Regions from separate parts of the Syntrophomonas erecta subsp. sporosyntropha genome, predicted to be linked through region 3. Evidence: riboswitches for the same ligand, from Rfam matches in the RefSeq annotation. Region 3 holds a riboswitch; each other region holds the start of a gene.
What was found. A riboswitch is a leader RNA that binds a small molecule or an ion and turns the genes downstream of it on or off. The one in region 3 is predicted to bind molybdenum cofactor.
Positions count from the first base shown of each region.

Region 1: another riboswitch for molybdenum cofactor. It lies ahead of ACZ5Q0_RS09280 (RCC1 domain-containing protein); the one in region 3 lies ahead of ACZ5Q0_RS06170 (ABC transporter substrate-binding protein).
Region 2: another riboswitch for molybdenum cofactor. It lies ahead of ACZ5Q0_RS08265 (fibronectin type III domain-containing protein); the one in region 3 lies ahead of ACZ5Q0_RS06170 (ABC transporter substrate-binding protein).

Region 1 covers NZ_AP042459.1:1,898,643-1,903,917, reverse strand. Annotated here, with positions in the region: gene ACZ5Q0_RS09280 (RCC1 domain-containing protein) at 1-1,265, opposite strand, end outside; molybdenum cofactor riboswitch at 1,639-1,756, opposite strand; gene ACZ5Q0_RS09275 (mannose-1-phosphate guanylyltransferase) at 2,033-3,034, opposite strand; gene murJ (murein biosynthesis integral membrane protein MurJ) at 3,055-4,623, opposite strand; gene fcl (GDP-L-fucose synthase) at 4,616-5,275, opposite strand, start outside.
Region 2 covers NZ_AP042459.1:1,688,616-1,693,890, reverse strand. Annotated here, with positions in the region: gene ACZ5Q0_RS08280 (zf-HC2 domain-containing protein) at 286-1,308, opposite strand; gene ACZ5Q0_RS08275 (RNA polymerase sigma factor) at 1,344-1,925, opposite strand; tRNA gene ACZ5Q0_RS08270 (tRNA-Leu) at 2,604-2,688, shown strand; molybdenum cofactor riboswitch at 3,080-3,198, shown strand; gene ACZ5Q0_RS08265 (fibronectin type III domain-containing protein) at 3,425-5,275, shown strand, end outside.
Region 3 covers NZ_AP042459.1:1,247,425-1,252,699, reverse strand. Annotated here, with positions in the region: gene spoIIR (stage II sporulation protein R) at 1-216, opposite strand, end outside; gene ACZ5Q0_RS06180 (ABC transporter ATP-binding protein) at 719-1,453, opposite strand; gene ACZ5Q0_RS06175 (ABC transporter permease) at 1,428-2,147, opposite strand; gene ACZ5Q0_RS06170 (ABC transporter substrate-binding protein) at 2,362-3,210, opposite strand; molybdenum cofactor riboswitch at 3,343-3,462, opposite strand; gene ACZ5Q0_RS06165 (hypothetical protein) at 3,602-4,339, opposite strand; gene ACZ5Q0_RS06160 (ABC transporter ATP-binding protein) at 4,329-5,024, opposite strand; gene ACZ5Q0_RS06155 (GntR family transcriptional regulator) at 5,021-5,275, opposite strand, start outside.

The sequences.
Region 1 (5,275 bases), 650 kb from region 3:
TTTATTTCATCCAGGACATCTTCCCGGGATGACCACCAGCGAGAAGCAATCCAATTATACATGGGACTTTTATAAGTAGGATTACTGCCATCGGTGGTATAATGAACTTTATCAGCATCATTATTAGGACTACTCAGTTTTACCCCGGTACCTGCTGCTACAGTTCCGCTGGCTGGTGTCGCCGTCGGGTTAGCCCATTTTTCCGGAGTTGCAGTAGAAACTTCAATTGTACCTACATACTTTGCAAAAGCATGATTAGTCTGTTCCGTAACCCACCGCTGTCCAAAAACTAGCAAAGGTGCAACTTGATCACTCATGTACTCTGGGTTTTCGCTGTCTATACTTTGTAAGGCCAAAATGGTATCAACTTTGACCGCAGAGTCCGGTGAACCTGGTATTGAGCCGTCATATGGGGCGTTTTCCTTAAGCCCAGGATAATAGTAACGATGATCGGTCAACAGTTCTTTACGAGTGAATGTCATCTTATAACCATCAGTTGATTTAACTGTTATTAACTTGGCTTCAGGTTTAATTCCAGCCATATCCAAAAGATCCGCTAGCTTAACTCCTTCTGCCGTATACCATTTCTTGGTCGGCCAGGTGTTTATCGAACTGTAAGTTGAAAACACCTGCTCCATTTGCTCCAAATCGTCCTTGGTTAAAGTGATAGGATTTTCGACCCCATCCCCGATTATCTTAACCTCGTAACCAGCAGCTGCAGGCATTATTAAGTCATGGGAATTAGTAGAGATCAGTTCAGCATCCTCTTCAAATCCGTTATTTGTTGTGATGCTTACATCTGATGCCCCTGTCTGGGGTTCTGCTTCAAGAGCCCCACTAGCATCAGAATCACCCGTAGTCTCAACTAGTTCCTCAGAATCGCCAGCACCGGAAACCGTCTTAGGCTCGGGAGCAATGTCATAGCTGGAAACTGTATTATCTTCCACCTTTGGGTCTTTGCCATCTACTACATCATCACTGGCTAAACTCCCGTCCCCTTCATCACTAAGACTAGGATCCACAGGCTGATCCATGCTTTCATTAATATCAGCGTTTATAACGGGATCTGCTAGTAACTGATAATCCAGCACATCCTCGATTTCAGATAACGCTGCTACCGGTATTTCATCAACCGCATAAGCCGCTGCAGGCATTACCAGCCCGCTTAAGCCCAGGATTAGACTTAGCATTAAACATAAAGCTAATTTGCCTAAACCTTTTTTCCTAATTAGCACTATCCAAAACACTCCTTTCCCTAGTTTCACAAAGTACGGCAGGTGATTTTGTTAATATGCTCCCACTTATAGGCCAGCCTCCCTTCCCCAATTCCTTACAATCTGGTCGGAAAGTGTATAAATCCGACACTTTATCATTCTTGGTTTCAAAAATGTATTTTTATTTTGCCATAGACAGATAATAGGTAATTTTTAGTTTTAAGGTCCATTAAAAAACCCGGCGAAAAGCAGCGCCGGGTCTGAATAGTTATTTCAAATATATTACAAAGATATGTTTAAAGATATGCTATAAGGATGTGTCACAAATATATCAAAAAGAAGTGGTTTATGTGTGTAGTGTAATATGCAGCGAACAAAAATACAAAAAAGCGAGTCATGTGAAAACAGACTCGCCCCAAGAATTATTCGAAGTACGGCTTCTCCTTTCCACAATGGGAGGCACGTCCGTTTCCCGACGTACCCTAACGACTTAAAACCCATGGCATTGCTTTAGGCTCTTAAGTTCGGAAAAGTTCTATGTAATTTTACTGCACAATCTATTTGTATACAATTCTAAACGTAAAATCAAAATAATGCAATATAAGAATAAATTTATCATTAATCTTTATTTCCCGACATTGGAGGATATTATTCCGGGATCTTTCGTTGGCAGAATTAGATACTCTGACCAGGCCCGGAGATGCTAAAAAAGTCCCGGCCTACTAACATTCCCAATCTTAGCGATAAACTACACAATTTGATCAAATCTTGCAATCTGCCATATAGTTTAACTTTACCCGAGGAAAAGCAAAGAGCTGTTATAGACAGGATTTATTTGGTTCAATCATTTCGACCAACCTTTTGATATCCTGTGATTTTCTCTTAGGACACACTAGAACTGTATCCTCACATTCCACTACAACTATATCATTAAGTCCGAACACAACTACCTTCTTGCCATTGGTGCGTACCAGGCAACCGGAGCTATCTACAACTAAAGCATTTCCATTTACGGAATTGCCGTTTTCGTCTTTCTCCAATACTTCCGCCAGTGACTCCCAGCTTCCGATATCATTCCAGCCGAAATCACCTACTATGACTGCCATATTACTACACTTTTCAGCTATACCATAATCAATCGAAATACTTGGAAAACTCGGATAAGCATTTAGATAATCATCGTTACCCTTGGCAATGTTCTTAAATAATTGGGGCAGATGTTTTTCCACAAGGTTTCCCCATACCTCGGCGGTAGCTAAAAATATTCCCGCATTCCAATAATAATTGCCTGCTTTAATATAATGCTCCGCAGTTTGCTGGTCCGGCTTTTCATGAAATGCTTTTACTCGATAAGATTCTTTACCCGCATCACGTTCTATATATCCATACCCGGTCTCCGGCCTTTCAGGTTTTATACCTATGGTAACCAGAAACCCTTTCCGGGCAAGTTCTTCCGCCTTTCTCACCACCCGGCAAAACTCGTCATCATCTTTTATGTAATGATCAGCTGGAAAAACTCCAATTACTTCTTTATTATCAATTAGCTTTTGCGACAGGACTAAACCAACTGCTGGAGCAGTATTCCGGCCTACCGGTTCCGACAGGATCTTCGCATCTAAATGACTAACATCATCTTTGATTAATCCTTCCTGATCCTGACCACAAACTACTATAACCGTACCTAGTGGTTTTAGTCTCTGCAAGGTCATAACCAGCAGGCTACCCTGCCCAAAAAAATCACATAATTGCTTAGGCCGGCTATCAGTACTTTCCGGCCACAATCTAACTCCCCGCCCACCGGCCAGGACTACTGAGATCATTAAACTCTCCCTCCCGCAACTTATCTTCCCAGCTTCATACACACCTTATTAATTATCCATTCCATTTCTTCGATTCTGAGTAGTTTTATGATTATAAAATATACTACTGCCCCCACCAGACTGCATATGATGAAATTGATTAAATCCCATTTGAAACTTATCGTGGAAAACCCTTGCAGTACATTGTAAAGGTAATACACACATACTCCCATGACTCCCGCAGCAGTTACTATTTTTAAACCAGTTATAATCAGATTTTTCCCCTGTATATGTTCAATCTTTTTTCGCAAATACCACATAAGTACCAGAAAGCTAATACAAAAGGTTATAGACGTTGCCAAGGCCAAACCCCCATGGGCCAAATATCTCACCAAAATAATGTTAAGTATTATATTTAAAGCTACGGTCCCCAATCCAATAAACATAGGAGTCTTAGTATCCTGTAAGGAATAAAAAGCCCGGAAAACAATCTCCCTAAGACACATCGCCGGTAGCCCCAGAGCATAAAAAAGCAACGCAAAAGCAGTTAACGTTGCTGCCGCCTCGTCAAACGCTCCGCGCTGGAACACTATCCGCACCACCGGATCTTTTAAAATAATGATTCCTACCGTAATAGGCATAATTATTAGTAACAAACCATTCAAAGAACGTATCAACGAGCTTAGAAAGGTTTTGCTATCTTTAACAACGGCTGATTGAGCTAACTCGGGGTATATAGCGCTGGCTACCGCTACCGCAATGATACCGTAAACCATACCATTAAGCTTAGTGGCATAATTAAGAGCAGCAATACTTCCTTCCACTAAGCCAGAAGCCAACATACGGTCAACTAGTAGATTAATCTGACCAGCTCCGCTCCCTACAATAACCGGCAAAATTAATAAACCCATTTTACGAAAACCTGAGTGAGAAAAGTTTATTTCTGGTTGGTATCTAAACCCAGCCCGACGCAGATCTGGTACCTGAAAAAGCCACTGGCTGATAGCCCCTACCAGAGTGCCCACAGCCAGACCTTTTATCCCCCAGGCCCCTCCCAGGATAAATATGGAAGCTATTATTATTAGGTTGTTAGGTATACCGATAAAAGCCGGATAAAAAAAGCGCCGCTGGCTCTGCAGGATTCCGGTTCCCATCCCCATTAAACCCATAAATAGCATCATGGGAAACATAATCCTACTTAAGTCTACGGCCAAAGAATGTGCCGGTCCACTAAACCCAGGGGCAACTAAATTCACTAAAATATCACCAAAAAGCTCCCCCAGCAAAATTATTATGGCTATCAGAACCGCCATAAAAGTAGTAACCGAATTAACCAGGCTGAGAACAGATTTGCGTCCTTCTTTTTCTTTGTATTCAGTTATAAGGGGTATAACTGTAGTAGTTAGCGATCCCCCTACTACAGAAAACAGCATCTGAGGAATGATCAGAGCTACTAAATAGGCATCCACATAATATGAGGCACCGAAAAAAGCAGCGATGGCTACTTCACGGATAAAGCCTAGAATTTTGCTGGTGGTGGTGCCGGCGGAGATAATAGTAGTATTGATTAATAAATCTTTAACTTTAACATTATTTTTAGTGTTATCCATTGTAATTGTCTGTAAACCACTTATAAGTTGATCTGATTCCTTCTTCTAAAGAAATTTTAGGTTGCCATCCTAAACTGTATAATCTACTGACATCTAATAGCTTTCTAGGCGTGCCGTCTGGTTTACTATCATCAAACACTATTGAGCCTGTATATCCTACTATATTTTTAACTAGTTCTGCTAGTTCTTTAATAGTAATGTCTTTCCCGCACCCAATATTTATAATTTCAGGACTATCATAATTCTTCATTAAGAAAACGCAAGCATCTGATAAATCATCAACATGTAAGAACTCACGCCTGGGTGTTCCCGTCCCCCAAACTGTAACACATTTTTGATTATGTAATTTAGCTTCGTGAAATTTACGTATTAAAGCAGGTAAAACATGTGACGATTCTAAATCAAAGTTATCGCCCGGCCCATATAAATTAGTCGGCATAACACTGATAAAATTAGCCTTGTACTGTTTATTATAGGCCTGACACATTTTTATCCCGGCAATTTTGGCAATAGCATAGGCTTCATTGGTTTCCTCCAGAATACCGCTTAATAAACTATCTTCTTTTATAGGTTGCTTAGCAAATTTCGGATAGATGCAGGATGAACCCAAAAACAGTAATTTTTTAACTCCAAAACGATAGGCCGAATCAAT
Region 2 (5,275 bases), 440 kb from region 3:
TATTTATCTATGCAACACCGGCAAAGTTCCTTTTTGTTGTTTGCCCCGGCTGCACTACATTGTGAATAGTCTTTATCTCTAAAATCCGATAGTGATGTATATGATGTATATAAAATTCAATGGGCAGGAAGCTATTCCCTGCCCATTTTATTATACCCCTTATATGTTTTTTAACCGCCCAGCCTATTAGGTTAATAATGGGGAAGCCTTTCCGGCGGCCATATGGCTTATATAAAGCTATATAAATAGGTCAGGGCAATTATCCCTGACCACGAGCGTTTTCAGCTAGTTGTGTGTAACTGGTTCCTGGTTTAGCAAAACCTTTACCGTAACCAGATTCATATCCTGTTCCAGACTTGCTTTTTTATTCTGGAGAGCTTTTAAGCGGTTTTGGCTCTCTTCTAAATGAACCTGGTCTTCTTCACCAGGATTCTTCTTATCCTGTAAAGAGTGTACCTGGCCTTCTACCTCTTTAATCTCTTCCTGTAGCTGGTTATATTCCTGGGTAAGTTCTACCTTGCTGACGGTAGGCGAAGTAACCTCACCAATTTTTTGCAGTTCCAGCATGATATTATCAGCCTGGGCAGGGCTCACCTTTAAAGCAACCTCCCGGCTGTGTTCAGTAGAAGTCCCTACTATACCATTACCCTCTGGAGCTAATACCACCCCAGCCCCGTTAGCCTCAGCGATCTCTTTTATCTGCTTAATTGAACTATTGACATCCTGTACTTTAATACTAGTTTCATATAGATCGGCAACTTTTTTTTCTCCCCCGGCAGGTTTAGCCACTTTTGGCTTAGTACCATTATCTGAACTATCTAGTTTCTCATCATCCGTCATTTCTTCTGATGGGGTGGAAGTCTCCTGATTACTCCACATCTGAATCCTTTGTATAATATCTTCCACAGCTACTGACGGTGCAGATTTATTAGTATCTTCTTTATCCTGCCAAATGGAAGCTATGGTTCCCGCCGGCAGAAAACTACTGGCATAAATACCTAAAGCCAGTGCCAATACCGCTACCCCAGCTGCTATCCATCCCCGGTGACGAGGTTTTTGCAGGTCACGAGTTTTAATAATTCGTTTATTTTCCTGTAAAAGACGGCGATGAAAGTCCTGACTAAAGGACTCCGGCAGTGACGGTGTATTCACCTTAGACAGCAGGGATTGAATCAGACGAAGCTGCTCCAGATCATGGGTGCAGTTGGCACAGGTGGCCAGATGCTCCTCCACCGCCTGGGTTTCCCTGTCATTAGTCATCTTATCTATATAGGGTGATAGTAAATCCCTGACCTGTTCGCATTTCATACACCGTTCCTCCTCGTTTTGTTTGGACGAGGCGTTTAAGGTAAAAGTTCCCTCTCTAAGATTTTTTTTCTTAAAGCTGACCTGGCCCGGCTCAACCTAGACTTGACTGTTCCGCTGGAACAATCCAGGACCTCTGCTATTTCATCATAACTTAATTCCATCATATCTCTGAGAATTATGGCCGTCTTATGTTCAGGTTTCATTTCATCTAGTAGTTCCTGTATGTATTGGAAAAACTCTTTTCGTTCATATAATATGTCGGCCGTAGGAGATGTGTCAGGTATCTCTTTTTCAAACTCATCCCCATCTCTTGTGGCTACTGGTTCATCTAAAGACAAGGTGGGTACTCGTCGTTTTCGCCGGCGTAATTCATCTAAACAAACATTAGTAGCTACCCGGTAAAGCCAGGTACCAAAGCTGGAATTCCCTTTAAATGACCTTAAAGCTCGGTAAGCCTTAAGGAAGGCCTCCTGAGTCATATCATAGGCATCTTCTTCATTTCCCATATAGCGAAAAGCCAGAGTGTATATTTTGTTTTGGTATTGAGTGACCAGTTCCTCAAAAGCGGCCGTATCTCCTTGCAGGCTTTGCTTGATTAGCTGTTCTTCCATTGTCATAATTATACTTCTCCTAGTTTGAAAAGTATTAGGTCCTTTTAAAAAACCTAATGTATATTAATTAGCCCTTCTCCCCAGTACGGTGCAATAGAGGCTTGATATTATAGTCCGGCTACTGTAATAACCCTACCCGGACTTCTAGCCATGTTCCCTTCTTTACGATCCCATCAATATATTCCCATCTAGCAGCACCTAATGTAAGAAAATAATTAGAAAAGTTAATCTCAGGGGATTTGTGGGGATTAGATAAAAGTATTAGGGTCGTTAGTTTTGTCTTTATACTACATTTGATTCGTCATCTTGGGAACAAATCCTTTCGAATCAGTACTGCCTTCTTCTTGCATAATATGTATCAAACGGCTTAAGTGGATAATCATGTGGACTTCGACTTACTTTACCAGTAATTTATCTTTAGCTAAGAAAGCTTTACCTTATACCTACCACATTTTAATTGCCCCGCCAAACTATAGTTTAGCCTATTTGTGTAATAATATTGTTACAGGCCATTTGACAAAAAAGACCACTAACCTCGCCTATATTTAGATCAGCATGAGGTTGGCATATATTTTATTGCGGAGCTTATCCGCTTAATCCTACAGTAACTTAAAACAGTGGTCCCTTGACAACTTTCCTCCCGCACATTATAATTATCTTTGCGTTATAAGTAAAGGAAATCTTGCCAGAGTGTCGGAATTGGCAGACGAGCGCGACTCAAAATCGTGTGCCGCAAGGCGTGTGGGTTCGAGTCCCACCTTTGGCACCATAGGAATTAACAACTCTTGAGATTGCTAGCCAGGCAATTTTAAGAGTTTTTTTATTTTTCTCTACAGTTTTCTGCAAAAGAAAAGCACTTCCTTCTCAATCTTTTCTCAACTAAATATGAAAGTAGTTAGAAAATCACGTAAGGCTAACTTCCTTTAACTTACAATATCCTACCCGCCCCTATAATCCTGACTCCAATCCGCACTATAATCAACATATACCGTCTTTTCCTTTAGGCCACAGAATAATACCTGGTATTTAGCACTCCAGCTTAGGCCCACTTTATATAAATCATATTTTTGTAATTTTTGAAATTTTACCTAAGCAGGAATTATTTCTATTGTGTCGTATATTGTTATAAAGATGAATATCTGTCCATATAAATAAAAAATTTGAAATTACTTCTCCGAGCTTAAAGGCCTAAAGCAAAAAGCCATGGCTTCAAGCCGTTAGGGTACGTCGGGAAACGGACGTGCCTCCCAATGTGGAAAGGAGAGCCGTATTCCGAATGAAATTCGGAGCGAGTCTATTTTCACTGGACTCGCTTTTTTTATAGTCTTAGTCGCTGCTTGTTTGTACCAGTCTATCCAGACCCGGCACTCCTTGTGCCGGGTTTTTTTATTACGTTAAATCCCTGAAGAGGAAAGGAGGTTTAATTAAAACTTACACAAGATTGGAGGTAGATAAGTACTTTAAAATCTTTATTCCATTAAAAAAGATTGGGAGGCGAATAAGAATTGCGTTTAAGAGGCTCAACCAAGTCTAAAATCGCCATATTGACAGCGTTGGTATTTATGCTGTCCATGGTTTTTTCCGTACCGCTTGTGCAGGCCAGCGATACGGAAGGACTGACAAATGAGTTGTTAGAACTTGCAGCAGAAGGAACAACAGATGATGCAAATGTACTAGATAGTGTTTATGAAGCTGTTAACACTAATACAGGTGAAACAGCCGACAGTGACATCCCTGGAGAAGGTACTACCTCATTGCCGGGGAACACTGAAGCGGAACTCCCGCTGGAACCAGAGCCCGGTAATGTTGAGGCTGATGTTCCTGCCGAGGGTACTACCCCATCTCCAGAAAACACCGGATTGGAACCCCCGCTGGAGCCAGAGCCGGGTAATATTGAGGCTGATGTTCCTGCCGAGGGTACTACCCCATCTCCAGAAAACACCGGATTGGAACCCCCGCTGGAGCCAGAGCCGGGTAATATTGAGGCTGATGTTCCTGCCGAAGGTACTACCTCATCGCCAGAGAACACCGAATTGGGAACCCCGGATCTGGAGCTGGAGACGGATAAAGTAAATGAAATCCCTAACCTTAACAACTTCCAACCGATGGAGGCTTCAGGTCCAGCCGAACTGATTATCAGCGATGTTACTAATATCAGTTTCAAGGTGAGTTGGCCGGAAGCTGCGGATGCCAGTGAATATAAGGTAACGGTTAGTAATACTACAGGCGGTGAGACTACGAAGGTAGTGAACAATGTCAGTACGGGAAATCTGGAATATGTCGTATCAGGACTGGAATCCAGTTACCGTTATGACATCGTGGTGGAAGCCGTAGGTGGAACTTGGGCAGGGAATGGCAGTTTCCTGCAAGGTTTGGCGGTTACAACCGCCCCCAATACACTCGTGCTTAAACCAGGCGCGCCCGGAACTAACGGTAATTATACTTTTGAACCATTAGCCAATCCGGACAGTGAAAACGTTTACGAAAAGTTTTACACTTACCAGGGTGATATCAATATAGCTAATGATCATTTTACCTGGTATATAAAGAAAGGTCTTAATAATGGTCTACCAGCAATTAAAGATAATATCCGAGCGTTCCGCCTCTTCAATTTAAGCGATAAAGAGGAAATTGAATTGGATTATGGAAGCGATGAGGATTTTGCAAAAGTACCCCAAAATCCAAATAACTGGCCACAGCCAACTACCATTAATACTGGTGATTTCATTGTGTGCTGCTACTCAATAAGTGGAACCTGTTTTTCTTTTGAAATTAACCTAGCTAATAAACTGCAACCAGGAAAACAGTATGAAATTACCCTCGACCCGCAATTTAGAACTGCCGGTAATAGTCCGCAATACCTAAACAAGGTCTACCATTTCAAATTTACTACCGCCGGTATACAGGATAGCACTCCTCCGGCCTGGCCGGATGGCGCAACTTTATCGGCAGACGGTATAAGCGAATCTGAATTGACTATAAGCTGGCCGGAAGCCGATGATGTTTCTGGAGTTGATAAATATATCATTACCACCAGCAAAGCGGGCGGTATTGTAAAGACTGCAGAGACTGCGGCTCTAAGCTACAAGTTTACCGATCTTGACTCTAATACAGAATATGAATTTAGCGTCAAGGCAGTAGACCTTGCCAAAAACGAGAGCGAGGCTTTAACGGCAACGGTCATCACTGCTGCTCAGGTACCCCAGTGGCCGAAGGATGCCAACCTAAGTATCAGTAATGTTTATCCCACTGAGCTGGTTATTAACTGGCCGAAGGTGGCGGATGAAATTGATTTTGCCGAATACCGGGTTTATGTAGATGGCGTGGAAGAAGCCCGGCTTCCCAACCAAAATTAT
Region 3 (5,275 bases):
ATCATCGATTCCACTAAAATCCTCTTTCATCATAGCAATTACAGCATCTTTAACCTCAATTTTAAGAGTCTGATCAGTAACTGTATCACTATTAGCCACTACATGTAGGCGTAAAACACTGTCTTGCAGAGGGGTTCCCCGTAGTTCCTTAACATAGATACCAGTACAACTAACTAATGTTACCATGATAATGAACATAAATATTTTTTTACCCATTTATGAGTCCTCCTCTCTGTTATTTAAGTATTTCCCTTAAGTTCATTTTTAAAACTTAACCAGGCAGCAAATTAAAATTCATTCTTTTAATAAAAGCATCATTTAGTAGGCATTCTTGTATATCAGATATGGTTAAGTTTTTGTAGAGAGGAATGGGTAACTGGGCAAACCAGTAAATTATCCCTGGTTTGCCTTTCTATAATCTAATATAATGATGGTGATAAATATCTTTTATCCTGGCAATGTCTTAATTCACTGGTCAGATCATTGACAGCCCTTGTGAAAGTGAGTACAATAACATCTAGAGGATTTGCTTGTGGCTTTCCCCACAGACAAGTTCAACCACATATAATTCCTAATTCCCCCCCCGGGAATTATAGACATCACCAGGTCATGATGGTGATGTCTAACCCTTTTCTGGACTTCTTTTATAATAGCTCTAGGTTTTAAATAAATTTTCAATAGCAAGGATAGAAAAGAAGTGTTTATCCGGTCCCCCACTCTAAAAAAAAGTTTCCCCCCGTAAAAAGGCCGCCGTCCGTGGATCACTAGCCTTCTCAAATATAGCCTGGCAGGAATTATGCTCCAAAATCTTTCCTTCCCATAAGAAAATGATTTCGTCCGCCAGGCGCCGGGCTTGAAACAAATTGTGGGTAACTAGCATAATGGTAGTGCCGTATTTCTGGTTGATAAAACGGATATGATTTTCGATTTCAACCGCACTAGCGGCATCAATGTTAGAGGTAGGTTCATCTAATAAAACAATCCGGGGCTGTACTGCCAGAGCACGGGCAATCGCCACCTTCTGACGTTCTCCACCTGACAGGGTACGGGCTTCCGCCTGGGCAAAACCCTGCATACCCACCAGTTCCAAAGATGCATATACCTTCTTTTTAATTTCTGTTTCTTTCAGGCGACGGGCTCGCAAGCCATAGGCCACATTGTAGAAAACAGAACCTTGAAACATAAACGAGGTTTGGGTCACCATGCTCATCTGGCGTCTGAGTTGTACAAGTTGCTTTTTATCCCAGCGTAACTTTTGTCCCAGTATAGACAGGTTCCCCTCATCGCTAATGGTAAGAAGAGCCAGGATTCTTAACAGGGTGGTTTTGCCTGAACCATTAGGCCCTAATATACCATATATTCCTCCTCCGGCTACCATAAGGTCTTGAATATTTAAAACCTCCCGGGTTCCGTATCTTTTAATCACATTATGTAATTTGAATACTGGTGTCATGCTTAAATGTCCTTTTCTCCAATATTAATATGGCCGAGTTAATTAAAAAGGAAATAACCAGAAGAATAAGACCAATGGCTATCGCTGAGCTAAAATTACCCATACGGGTTTCCAAAACGATAGAAGTGGTAAGCACCCTGGTTACACCTTTGATATTTCCCCCTACCAGCATTACGGCTCCTACTTCAGCAATAACCCTCCCTAAGGCAGTGGTCAAAGCCGCAATCAAGCCTACCCGGGCCTCACGAATAATAGTACGAACTGCCTGTCTACGAGTAGCACCCAAAGTAACCGCCGTGTCATAAACTTCCTGACTCAATGCCATCACTGCCCGGGCCGTCAAGCCACAGATGATGGGAGTAGCCAGTAGTACCTGGGCAACCACCATAGCTGCAGGAGTAAACAATAATTCGTATTGTCCCAGAGGTCCCCGATAGGTTAATAAAAGGTACACGATTAATCCTGCCAGTACCGGGGGAAGTCCCATTAAGGTATAAATGCAGTTTAATACTACCTGCTTACCTTTAAAGTTTTTCAAGGCAAAAGCCGCCCCAGTAGGAATACCCAGCAGGGCAGAAATTACCAGGGCACCAAGAGATACCTGTAAAGATAATACGGTCACCTGAAAAATTTGGGGGTCCAGGCTTATAATCAACTCCAGAGCTTCCTTAAAACCCGGTCCAATAATATCCAAAACAATGAACCTCCCATTACAGGAATTGCGAACTTATTTCCGCTGGCCCTCTTCAGCCACTGGGCCTTCGCAGGCGTTCTACCATGGCCCGTTAACATCGCTCTCCATACTTGTACATTTTAACAGGCTAATCCGGAAGTTTGGACAACGAAATCCAACTCATATATAAATGCCGGGAAAGCCCTCCTAGGCCCTCTCCCGGCATTTATATTAACTATTTCGCATCAGGAACAAATAAAGTCTGATCATATTTATCTTTGCCAAACTCACCAATCATCTTCTGTCCTTTTTCTGAAGTTAACCATTCCGCAAATTTAGTAGCCCCTTCATAGTCTACATTGGGGTATTTTTCCGGGTTAATAGGAATAACGCCATAAGGGTTAAAGAGCAGCTGGTCCCCTTCTACCACAGTAACCAGACGATATTTGTCTTGATTAGCCAGATAGGTAGCCCGGTCAATCAAAGTATAAGCCTGTTTTTCATCTGCCATCCGGTAGGTATCACCCATGCCCTGACCAGATTCAATATACCAATCTCCCTCAGGAGTAATTCCGGCTGCCTCCCAAATTTTCTTTTCTTTTTTATCAGTACCAGAGTCATCGCCCCGGGATACAAAGGCAGCCTGCTTGGTAGCTATAGCCGTAAAAGCTGCTTTTACATCCTTTTCCCCTTTTATGCCGGCCGGATCCTCTTCCGGACCAATGATGAGAAAGTCATTATACATAACATCGCGACGATCCACCCCAAAACCATCTGCCACAAATTTATCTTCAGCCGCCCGGGAGTGTACTAGGATTACATCAACATCGCCGGCTTCTCCCATTTGAATAGCCTGGCCTGTACCTACTGCGATTACATCTACTGTATAGCCAGTATCCTTTTTAAATTCCGGTAATAAAACATCTAGTAATCCAGAATCTTCAGTACTAGTAGTAGTGGCTAACTTTAAAACCTTCTCTGGCTGGTTTTCTGCCGGTGCCGGTGTTTTCTGGCCGCATCCCATTACCAGAACCGAAAGTACGAAAACCATTAAAATGGCAAAAATCGATGCCTTTCTTCGCATACTTAAACCCTCCCATTATTTAATTAATAACTGGCACTATTAGCATATCTGGCCGGAACATGGGCATCAAGCATAAAAAAATCGGTTCCACTCGTGCCCCAAGGATAAGTAGATCCGACCATTTCCTGGTAGGTATTGTCGGCATCATCTCCTTTCCATAGGGGAGGCATACCCGTTTCCAGATATACCCTAACGACTCTTATCCCATAACCAGGCTGTCTTAGGAATAAGGGTTCGGAGATTAATAAATGAGATAGTCTTTCCTCTCCATTATGGTCGAATTTTAGATTTTTTTCAACCATAAGCTGGAAGTACCGACTTATAATTAAAGATGTTAATATATTAAAACCGGACGGATGAACCGCCCGGTTTTATGGGTCTAACCATTAAGCTATAACTCCACCCGGCTATTATACACAAGCACCGTAATCAAAAAGATCAGCACCACTATTACCAGATATACCCCTATACCTGCTGAAACCATCCTGCTGGGAAATCCATCCGGGCTGGCTATATTACCCAACTCGGGGAATATTAGGTTAGAAAATTTTCCAGATAACCACAGGGTCACCAAAAACGTCAATGCGGTAACTAGTCCTGATAATCGGGTAACTAGTTTACCTACTACCTGGCTGAAAAAACTAATACTGATAAGATAGAGCAAAAAAACTATACTGCCCAGGTAAGCCAGCCATAGATATTCCCATAGTCCTTCTATCCCAGCTATCTCTAATAAATCCGGTAATAACTCCGGCTGTATAGCCATTATAAATGCCACGGCACAAATCCCAGCAATAACGGTACCGATTATATATTCACTGATCAAAGCCATTAGTTTGGTTCCTAAAATCAGGCCGCCTTTTACCGGCAGTGACATCATAAGATAAATGGTATTGTTGTTCCACTCTCCACCCAGCAAGCGAAATGAGGAAACAAAAGGCATCAGGCCCACCAGGCCTAATAGCAGAAATAGCGGTAATACAACGATATTAGGATTAGGCCCCAGCCGAAAATAAATAAAACTGTTTAAAACTATGGCGACTATAACCATTACTATAATTTCTGGGATTAGTTCCCGCATTTCTTTTTTATATAGGCTACCTAACATTTTTCCGCTGCTAGTTGGCATCACGAAACGCCTCCTTCATCATGCCCACCAGGGACAGGCCTTTTTCTATACGCAAGTCCTCTGCATTCCCGGCCAGTTTTATACGACCTGCACTTAAGAACACCACCTCATCTACCAGGGCTTCTACCTCAGCAATTTCATGGGTAGAAATGATAATGGTTTGCTCCCCTTCACGGTAATCGCGAATCAACGTATTTATAATTTCCTCACGGGTTAGAACATCTATTCCCGATAAGGGTTCATCCATTAACAAATAGGGGGCACGACGGGAAACAGTTAGTAATAGCTTAGCCTTAGCTCGTTGGCCCTTGGAAATCCGGCTTATTTTCATTTCCCTATCCAGGTTGAGAAAAGCCAATAAGTCCTGATATTTACCTTCATCCCAATCTGTATAAAAAGATTTGATAAAGGCAGCTGCTGCCCCAATAGTCATCCAAGGATATAAGTAATCTACTTCTGGGAGGTAGGCGATACGATCTCTAGTTTTCAGTGGAATTTCTCCATCTATTTTTAACTCTCCCTGATCAGGCCGGTTTAATCCTACCATCATCTTAAGGGCAGTTGATTTTCCAGCTCCATTAGGGCCAAACAATCCAATAATCCGGCCCCTTGGAAAGGTAAATGTCAGCCTGTCCAGGGCCTGGATTCTGCCAAAATGCTTGCTGACCTCCCTAAATTCAATCATATTTCATCCTCCTTAATCTTTTCCTGAAGCAGCTGCACCATATCTACTCCGGAATAGCCGAGAGATTTCATTTCCTCTATAAAATAACTTAGAACACCGCCCGCCATTTCATGTTTAATCTGTGCTAACCTTTCCGGGGATATGCAAATGTAGGTACCTTGTCCCCTGAGGGTTTGTACTATCTCCATATTTTCCATCCCCCGGTAAGCTCTTTGAACTGTATTAGGATTAACCCGAGCCATTTCCGCATA